3 regions of the Cupriavidus phytohabitans genome follow, and region 1 is predicted to be linked to each of the others. Evidence: predicted binding sites of a transcription regulator. Region 1 holds the regulator's gene; each other region holds the start of a gene.

Region 1 (3,273 bases):
GCGCAGGCGCCACAGCGCACAGCGCCGCAGGCGCAAAAAAGCCGCGCTATGCGCGGCTTGCCTGTTCAGTCTTGATTCAGCAGCCCTCTGCAGGGCCCCCGGGCACGCTCATTGCTGCATCTGCGCTGCGGCCATCTGGTACTTGACCGCTTCGCGGTCGTGGCCTTGCACGCGGTCCTTGTAGCGCAGTACCTGACGGTCCAGCTTGTCGACTAGTGCGTCGATCGCTGCATACAGGTCTTCATGATGCGCTTCAACGAAGATGTCCTTGCCCCTGAGATGTAGATTGATTTCCGCATATTGCCGCCTGTCCTTTTCCTTGTGATTGTCGACAGAGAGCAGCACGCTAACGCCAATGACCTGATCGAAATGCCTGACGATTCGCTCCAGCTTCGTTTCCACGTACTCACGCAACGGCGGCGTGATGTCAAGGTGGTGTCCACTGATCTTGAAGTTCATAGCGCTTCTCCTTCTGAAAGAGCCTCACCAGGCAGGCGGTGGGCTCGGCTACAAAGACTTGCGGAGATTCACTGCGGGGATCTTCAGGGCTTCGCGATATTTGGCAACGGTGCGGCGTGCGACAACGAAGCCTTGCTCACCCAGCAGTTCGGCGATGCGACTGTCGGAAAGGGGATTCCTCGGGTCTTCGGCTCCTATCAGTTGCTTGATCAAGGCGCGGATGGCCGTTGATGAAGCCGCGCCACCGGTTTCGGTGGACACGTGGCTGCCGAAGAAGTACTTCAGTTCGAAAGTACCCATCGGCGTTGCCATGTATTTATTGGTCGTCACCCGGGAGATGGTTGACTCGTGTAATCCCAGTGTATCGGCAATCTCCCGCAAAACCAAGGGGCGCATGGCGATTTCGCCGTGCGTGAAAAAGTTCTTTTGACGCTCGACAATGGCCTGCGAGACACGCAGGATCGTGTCGAACCTTTGCTGGATATTCTTGATCAGCCAGCGCGCTTCCTGCAGTTTCTGCTGCAGGCCCGCGGTACCCGACTCGCCCTTCGCGCCGCGCAGGATCTGCGCGTACATGTCGTTGATGCGCAGCCTCGGCATCACATCGGGATTGAGCTGCGCGATCCAGCCGCTGCCGCTCTTGCGCACGAACACATCGGGCACGACGAAGTCGGCCTCGGGTCGGCTGTAAGCCTGGCCCGGATAGGGTGCCAGCGAGCGGATCAGCTCGTGCGCGGCCTTGAGTGCAGGCTCGTCTACCTGCAGGGCTTTTTTCAGGCGCGTGTAGTCGCGCACCGCCAGCAGCTCGAGGTGGTTGTGCACGATGTTCAGCGCCAGTTCGCGCTGCGGGTGCTGCAGCCGGCGCAATTGCAGGCCCAGGCACTCGGCTGCATTGCGCGCGCCCACGCCCGGCGGGTCGAAGCTTTGCAGCAGCGTCAGCATCGCCTGCACTTCGTCGATCTCGAATTCGAGCTCTTCCGGCAGTTCGGCGCAGATTTCTTCGAGTGTCGCGCTGAGGTAGCCGTCGTCGTCGAGCGATTCGATCAGGAAGATGGCCAGGCCCTTGTCGCGCACCGAGATCTTCAGCGGCGTGAGCTGTTCCATCAGGTATTCGCGCAGCGTGGGCTCGGCCTCGCGCAGCTGCATCGGCGTCTTCTCGTCTTCGTCGCCTTGCGGGCGGCGCGCGAAGTCGTCCAGGCTCCAGTCGCCGCCATAGTCTTCGCCACTGTTGCTGTCGCCGTAGCTGTCGTCGTCGCCCGCGCCATCGGTGCGCGCCTCGCCATTGCCTTGCGGCTCGGAAGGTGCCGGCGCCGGCGCGCTCTGAACATTGACCGAACCATCGGCGGCCACGCGCAGCGGGCTTTCGATCCAGTCGTTCTCGCGTTCGAGAAGGGGGTTTTCCGTGAGCGCCTGTTCGACTTCCTGCTGCAGTTCCAGCGTCGAAAGCTGCAACAGCCTGATCGACTGCTGCAGTTGCGGTGTCAGTGCCAGGTGCTGGGAGAGGCGGAGCTGTAGCGACGGTTTCATGCGACCTATTTTATGCGCATCTTTCCGTTGTTGGAACGGAAATTGCTATCAATGTCGCGGCTCGATCGACGCCGGCAGTGGGCTGGCCCACACCCAGATCATGGGGCCGAAAGCAGGGAGAATCAATGGCCTGCCGCTGTGGACAGGCCAGTACATCACATGCGGAAGTTCTCGCCGAGGTAGACGCGCCGCACCGATTCGTTGGCGATGATCTCTTCGGGCCGCCCGGCGGCCAGCACGGTGCCTTCGCTGATGATGTACGCGTGGTCGCAGATGCCAAGCGTTTCGCGCACGTTGTGGTCGGTGATCAGCACGCCGATGTTGCGCGCCTTCAGGAAGCTGACGATGCGCTGGATCTCGCCCACTGCGATCGGGTCCACGCCGGCGAACGGTTCATCCAGCAGGATGAAGCGCGGCGACGATGCCAGCGCGCGCGCGATTTCCACGCGGCGGCGTTCGCCGCCGGACAGCGACAGCGCCGGGTTGTTGCGCAAGTGAGCAATCTGCAGGTCGTCGAGCAGCGCGTCGAGCCTGCGCTCGATCTCGGCCTTGGCCAGCGGCTTGCCGTTTTCCACCTGCAGCTCCAGCACGGCGCGGATGTTTTCCTCGACGTTGAGCTTGCGGAAGACCGACGCTTCCTGCGGCAGGTAGGACAGGCCCATGCGCGCGCGCTCGTGGATCGGCAGGCTGCTGATGTGGTCGCCGTCGAGCACGATATCGCCCTCGTCCAGGTTCACCAGCCCCACGATCATGTAGAAGGAGGTGGTCTTGCCCGCGCCGTTGGGGCCGAGCAGGCCGACCACTTCGCCGCTCTTCACGTCCAGCGACACATCTTTGACCACGGTGCGCGAGCCGTAGTGCTTCTTCAGGTGGCGCACGACCAGCGTGCTGCCGCCTTCGAGGACGGCCGTGGCTTGGGCGGAAGGCTTTTCGGCGATGGTGGCGGTATCGGTCATTGGCACAGTCTGGCGTTCAGCGTTTCAGGCGAGGAAGCGGTCCCCGCCCGGCGTCAGGGTTTGTTGGCGGGCGCGGGCGCCGGCTTCAGGTCCAGCGGCGAGCCGCTGCCCGAACCCTGCGCATTCGGGTCCTGCCGAGGCGACAGCACCGCGCGCACGCGGCCCGACGGATTGGCGGCCGAGGTGTTGTCGCCGCCGCCGGCAGCCGTGTAGAACTCCTTGCGGCTGTCGTAGGTCAGCACCGCGCCGCGGATCTCGTCGAGCATCTTGGCGCCCTGCAGGCGCGCCATGCGCGCGTGGCCGATCAGCTTGGACAGCTCCTGCTTGCCGT
Region 2 (3,273 bases), on a different contig from region 1:
ACCGGCGCCACCGTGTCGGTCATCTACGTGCCGCCCGCAGGCGCCGCTGCCGCGATCTGGGAAGCCGTTGACGCCGACCTGGACCTGGTGGTCTGCATCACCGAAGGCATCCCCGTGCGCGACATGATGGAAGTCAAGGACCGCATGCGCCGCGAGAACAAGAAGACCCTGCTGCTGGGGCCGAACTGCCCGGGCCTGATCACGCCGGACGAAATCAAGATCGGCATCATGCCGGGCCACATCCACAAGAAGGGCCGCATCGGCGTGGTGTCGCGCTCGGGCACGCTGACGTACGAAGCCGTGGGCCAGCTGACCGCGCTGGGCCTGGGCCAGTCGTCGGCTGTCGGCATTGGTGGCGACCCCATCAACGGCCTGAAGCACATCGACGTGATGAAGATGTTCAACGACGATCCGGACACGGACGCCGTGGTCATGATTGGTGAGATCGGTGGTCCGGACGAGGCCAACGCCGCCCACTGGATCAAGGACAACATGAAGAAGCCGGTGGTTGGCTTCATCGCTGGCGTGACCGCGCCTCCGGGCAAGCGCATGGGCCACGCCGGCGCGCTGATCTCGGGCGGTGCCGACACCGCCCAGGCCAAGCTGGAAATCATGGAAGCCTGCGGTATCAAGGTGACCAAGAACCCGTCGGAGATGGGCCGCCTGCTGAAGGCGATGCTGTAAGGTCTGCTTGCCGTTCCCGCTGTCGCGGGAATGACAGACTTGTGATGCCCCCGCCCTTCTGGCGGGGGCATTCTCTTTTACGGCGAGTGATTCGGGGGTCACGAAAACCCCGGAACATTACAGGATTGAAATCTAATCGAAAGGTTCGTGGGTTAAACAGTCATGTCTGCGCTTTCAGACATCCGAACACCCGTCAGATGACGGGGCGCGCCACGCATAGAACCGCCACTACATAGAACTCGAGGAGCCTACCCGTGGAACTGCTGTCTTCCACCACTTTCTGGATTGCGTTGGGATCGATCATCCTGACCAACATCGTCCTGTCCGGCGACAACGCGGTGGTGATCGCGCTCGCCTCGCGCAACCTGCCGCCCGCCCAGCAGAAGAAGGCCATCTTCTGGGGCAGCGCTGCCGCCATCATCATGCGCGTGGTGCTGACCGTGGCCGCGGTCAAGCTGCTGAGCCTGCCATACCTGAAGATCGTCGGCGCCGTGCTGCTGGTCTATATCGGCGTGCAGCTGCTGACCGGCGATGACGACGAGGAAGGCCACGACGGCAAGGACAATATCTGGGCCGCCATCCGCACCATCCTCATCGCCGACCTGGTGATGTCGCTGGACAACGTGGTCGCCGTGGCCGCCGCCGCGCAGAAGGGCCCCGAGGGCAGCCAGCTGATGCTGCTGATTATCGGCCTGGGCCTGTCGATCCCGCTGATCGTGTTCGGCAGCACGCTGCTGCTCAAGGTGATGGAACGCTTCCCGGTCATCATCGTGCTGGGCGCCGCGCTGCTGGGTTACCTGGCTGGTGAGATGCTGGTCAGCGACCCGGTCGATGCCGCATGGTTTGAAGTCCACGTGCCGCACGCCCACCTGGTATTCGGCGCCGCCGGCGCGATCCTGGTGGTGATCATTGGCAAGATGCTGAACCGCCGGTCGCCGCAGACGGCCTGACGGGTATTGCTTCGCACGGAAGGGCGGCCGGTTGGCCGCCCTTTTTTGTTGCCAACTGGCGGACATCCTTTGTCGGTGCGATTTCCAACTAACTCATGTGAGTGATCGCACATTTTGTCGCTTCGGCGGGTGGTAGTGCGCCCAGGTGACAAAATTTGGCGCAAGCGGTCAGTTTCCCTCTGTCGGGTGACGAAATTTGTCGTTTTTTGCTCCCTACGGACGTGGGATATGGCTGGCACGCTTACTGCTGATTAGTTCCCGCGTCACGAAACCGAAGACGTGCAACGCTTAACCAAAATCTCTTCGAGGGGTCAAATCATGCAACGGGTACAAAAACTGAAGAAGCTGGGCCGTCGTATTCAGAAGGGCTTTACGCTGATCGAACTGATGATCGTGGTGGCGATCATTGGTATTTTGGCGGCGATCGCGATTCCGCAGTATCAGGACTATGTGACGCGCGCACGCTGGTCGGACAACATTACTTCCGTAGCAGCGCTGAAGATGGCAGTTGCCCAGTGCTTGCAAGAGAACGGCGGCGTGTTGGCTTCGTGCGATACCGTCGCCAAACTGACGACGACTGTTGGCTATCCTGGCACCCAGAACCCGCCCAATGGCACGGTTGCCCTCACGGCTGCAACTGCGGCGATCGTTATCACGGGCGCAGTGCAATTGCCCGCGTGTACGGTAACGATGTCCCCGACCGTCGGCACCAACGCTGTTACCTGGGCGTCGGTAACCGGTGGTGGGGCCACTTGCACCAGGGCACAAACTGGCGTTTAAGCAGGCAATCTCCGCTGTGGAAAGCGCCTTCGGGCGCTTTTTCTTTGCCCGTGCCACAAGCTATCATGCGCCTTTCCCCAAACTAGGCGCCTCAATGCCGCCGTCCCGGACAACCCTCCCGTCGGCTGCCCTCATCGCAGCAATCGTCTTCCCGCTGCTAGTTTCCAGGCATACGCTCCCACTCGCGACGTTCTACGGCGAATGGGCTGCCGCATGCTGCGCGCTTGCCCTGGTCTCGTTCCTGGCGCTTCGCACGCCCGCCACACCAGCGGCAACCACGACGATTTCACTGCCGTGGGTAGCCTTGCTGTTCCTCTGGCTCGCCGCCGTCGGCCTGACACGCACCGCGCTCGGCCACGTCGATATCACCGGCAGCGCCACCCTGACCGTCCTGACCCTATTGCTCGGCGCAGCCGTGACATGCGCCGCATGGTCGTACCGCCGCAATCGAGTATCGGAATCGCTCAACGCCGGCGACACCCTTGCCATCGCCTTCCTGATCGCCGGCCTGCTCGGCACCGTCACGCAGTGGGTGCAGCTCTTCCATCTCGAGCGCAGCGCCTTCGGTCTCGTTTCCACCTACTTCTACGACGACAACCGCCGCCTCTGGGGCAACCTGAACCAGCCCAACCACCAGGCCACCGTGCACGGTCTCGCACTGGTCGCATCAGTCTGGCTGGCATCGCGCGGCAGGCTGCGCTTCCCGATGTGGCTGGCAGCCGTGGCATTGCTGGAAAGCGGCGTCGTGCTATCCGGATCGCGCACTGGCGTGCTGCATGTCGGGCTGGCCGCCGTCTACGCGCTGGTGGCCGCATGGCTGGCACGCGGCACGCCGCGCGAAGTGGATCCGATGCGGCGC
Region 3 (3,273 bases), on a different contig from region 1:
GTTCCAGCTGGGCCTGTCCAACGGCGCGCTGCAGGCGCATACGTTCTCTTCGCTGTTCGGCTTGTCGATGTCGCAGCTGTTCGACGCGGTGCGCGCGGCACCGGCGGCCTTGGTGCAGCTGCAGTTGCCAAGCGGCGTCAAGGTCAGCGCGCGCGTGGAATCGAAGACCAGCCGGAGCGCGATGCCCGGCGTCGACGCAGCGCGCCAGGACGCGCGCGAGGCCATCGTGGCGCCACAGCGCCCGCGCGCCGACCCGTCCGCGCCCGAGGGACTGGATGAGCTGGACACCGGCGACACCCAGATCCGGGCCGTCATCGGCAAGCTGCGCAAGGTGATCGGCAAGGACATCCCGGTGATGGTGCTGGGCGAAACCGGCACCGGCAAGGAACTGATGGCGCGCGCCATCCACGCCGACAGCCCGCGCCGCGCGGGTCCGTTCATCGCCGTGAACTGCGCGTCGATCCCCGAGAACCTGATCGAGTCGGAGCTGTTCGGCTATGAGGAAGGCGCCTTCACCGGCGCCCGCAAGAAGGGCGGCATCGGCAAGATGCTGCTGGCCAACGGCGGCACGCTGTTCCTGGACGAGATCGGCGACATGCCGCTGCACCTGCAGGGGCGGCTGCTGCGCGCGCTGCAGGAGCGCGCGGTGCAACCGCTGGGCAGCAGCAAGGTGATCCATATCGATGTTTCGCTGGTGTGCGCCACCAACCGCAATCTGCGCGAAATGGTCGCCGGCGGGCAGTTCCGCGAGGACCTGTACTACCGCCTCAACGGCCTGGTGGTGCGCCTGCCCGCGCTGCGCGAGCGCAGCGACCTGGACGTGGTGGCGGGCAAGCTGCTGCGCCAGGAGCAGCCCGCGGGCGCGACGCCCCGCATCAAGGGCTCGGTGATGGGGATGTTCCGGGAATACCACTGGCCGGGCAACATCCGCCAGCTCGGCAACCTGCTGCGCACCGCGCGGCTGATGGCGGAAGGCGAAGCCGAGATCACCGAGGACCACCTGCCCGACGATTTCCTGGACGACCTGCGCGAGCGGCAGGCGCGGGCGGCCGCGCCGTCAGCCCCTGCCCTGGCTAGCGTGCCACCGGGCGTGCAGCCGACGCGGCTGGCCGAGGTCGAGGTCCAGGCCATCGTCGCCACCGTCAGGGCGCACCACGGCAATATCTCGGCGGCGGCCAAGGCGCTGGGCATTTCGCGCAATACGGTCTACCGCAAGATGGAAGAGGCGCGCGGGCTGCCGTACCAGCCCGGCTGAACCCCGCCCAGGCACTGGCGGCGGGAACGCACCGCGGCGGTGTCCCGTTTCTGGACAAGTGTCCCACTTTGAAACAGTCGTGACACAGTAAGCAGGCGCGCACGGGCAGCGGGCACGCGCTCGCCCGGCGGCCCGAAGCGTCGCCGTTGCAGGCGGTGGCCATGGACATGTCGGGCATGGATGTTGCCTTGACAAGGATGCGGCGGCCCGCCTGCCGCGCCACGACGATATTCACTAACCATCCCATACGAGGAGAGAGAGACATGACCTGGACCACGCCTGCCTACACCGAGCTGCGGCTGGGCTTTGAGATCACGATGTATATCGCCAACCGCTGATCGCGCCGGGACAGGCGCAACGCCCGCATTGCCGGGCCATGCGCCTGCTCCGTGACGCCATGCCCCACGACAAAGCGCTCGCGCCATGACAACCATCCGGGTACTGGGGTCGGCCGCCGGCGGCGGCTTCCCGCAGTGGAACTGCAACTGCCACAACTGCGACGGCGTGCGCCGCGGCACCGTGCGGGCCACGCCGCGCACGCAGTCGTCGATCGCGCTCTCCGGCGACGGGCCGGATGCGGTCCTGGTCAACGCCTCGCCCGACATCCTGCAGCAGCTGCGCCAGGCGCCCGCGCTGCAGCCGGCGCGCGCGCCGCGCGACAGCGCCATCGCGGCGGTGCTGCTGATGGACGCGCAGATCGACCACGTCACCGGCCTGCTGATGCTGCGCGAGCACCGCCAGCCCTTGCCGCTCTACGCGACCGCGGCGGTGCTCGACGACCTGGGCACAGCCTTTCCGCTGACCCGCATGCTGTCGCACTACTGCGGCTTGCAGACGCACACCCTGCCGTGTGACGGCACGCCGTTCACCGTGCCGCCGCTGGAGCACATCCGGCTCACGGCCGTGCCGCTGCAAAGCAAGGCGCCGCCCTACTCCCCCAGCCGCAACGCCCCACGCGTCGGCGACAACATCGGCCTGCGCATCGAGGACTGCCGCAGCGGGCGCCGCGCTTTCTATGCGCCCGGCCTCGGCAGCGTCGACGACCGCGTCTTCGCGGAACTGCGCAACGCCGACGTGGTGCTGGTCGACGGCACCTTCTGGCGCGAGGACGAGATGCAGGCTCTGGGCTTCTCCGCCAAGGCCGCTGCCGACATGGGCCACCTGCCGCTGTCAGGCCGCGGCGGCATGATCGAGATCCTCGACCGGCTGCCGGCCGCCCGCAAGATCCTTATCCACATCAACAATACCAACCCCGTACTGCTGGAAGACTCGCCCGAACGCGCCGAACTGGCGCGGCATGGCATCGAGCTGGCCTGCGACGGCATGGAAATCGCGCTATGACACACCCCATTGCATGGAGCCCGGCAGAGTTCGAGGCCCGCCTGCGCGCCAAGGAAAGCGGCTACCACATCCACCATCCGTTCAACCGGCGCATGGCCGCGGGGCAGTGTTCGCCCGCGCAGATCCGCGCGTGGGTGGCGAACCGCTTTTACTACCAGACGAATATCCCGCTGAAGGATGCAGCGATCCTGTCCAACTGCCCCGACCGCGACACGCGCCGGCAGTGGGTCGTGCGCATCCTTGACCATGACGGCACCGACATCGTGCCCGGCGGAATCGAAGCCTGGCTGCGGCTGGGCCAGGCCGTGGGGCTGGAGCGCGAGACGCTGCTCGACCATCGGCACGTGCTGCCGGGCGTGCGCTTCGCCGTCGACGCCTATGTCAACTTCGGACGCCGCGCGCCGTGGCAGGAAGCGGTGTGCTCGTCGCTGACCGAGATGTTCGCACCGGAGATCCACAAGGAACGCCTGGCCGGCTGGCCCACCCACTACCCATGGATCGAGGCCGCCGGGCTGGACTACTTCCGTTCGCGCATCCCGCTGGCGCAGCGCGACGTCGACCATGGCCTGCGCGTGACGCTGGATTACTTCCGCACCCCGGAACAGCAGCAGCGCGCGCTCGACATCCTGCAGTTCAAGCTCGACGTTCTCTGGTCGATGCTCGACGCCATCCAGCAC

What was found. Region 1 encodes sigma-54, which starts transcription at its own class of promoters, with help from an activator protein. Its sites were predicted from a motif close to TGGCANGNAANCTGCTTT; they were not measured.
Region 2: a site for sigma-54 is predicted at 1,868-1,885, ahead of J8I34_RS07240 (pilin). Genes of this name have one in related genera too.
Region 3: a site for sigma-54 is predicted at 1,428-1,445, ahead of pqqA (pyrroloquinoline quinone precursor peptide PqqA). Genes of this name have one in related genera too.

The regions. Positions count from the first base shown of each region.
Region 1 is NZ_JAGIQB010000018.1:105,949-109,221, forward strand. Features, by position in the region: gene hpf (ribosome hibernation-promoting factor, HPF/YfiA family) at 109-459, opposite strand; gene J8I34_RS14905 (RNA polymerase factor sigma-54) at 508-1,986, opposite strand; gene lptB (LPS export ABC transporter ATP-binding protein) at 2,142-2,942, opposite strand; gene lptA (lipopolysaccharide transport periplasmic protein LptA) at 2,996-3,273, opposite strand, start outside.
Region 2 is NZ_JAGIQB010000007.1:172,256-175,528, forward strand. Features, by position in the region: gene sucD (succinate--CoA ligase subunit alpha) at 1-684, shown strand, start outside; gene J8I34_RS07235 (TerC family protein) at 939-1,634, shown strand; gene J8I34_RS07240 (pilin) at 1,953-2,414, shown strand; gene J8I34_RS07245 (PglL family O-oligosaccharyltransferase) at 2,509-3,273, shown strand, end outside.
Region 3 is NZ_JAGIQB010000020.1:112,417-115,689, reverse strand. Features, by position in the region: gene J8I34_RS16140 (sigma-54-dependent Fis family transcriptional regulator) at 1-1,255, shown strand, start outside; gene pqqA (pyrroloquinoline quinone precursor peptide PqqA) at 1,519-1,593, shown strand; gene pqqB (pyrroloquinoline quinone biosynthesis protein PqqB) at 1,679-2,596, shown strand; gene pqqC (pyrroloquinoline-quinone synthase PqqC) at 2,593-3,273, shown strand, end outside.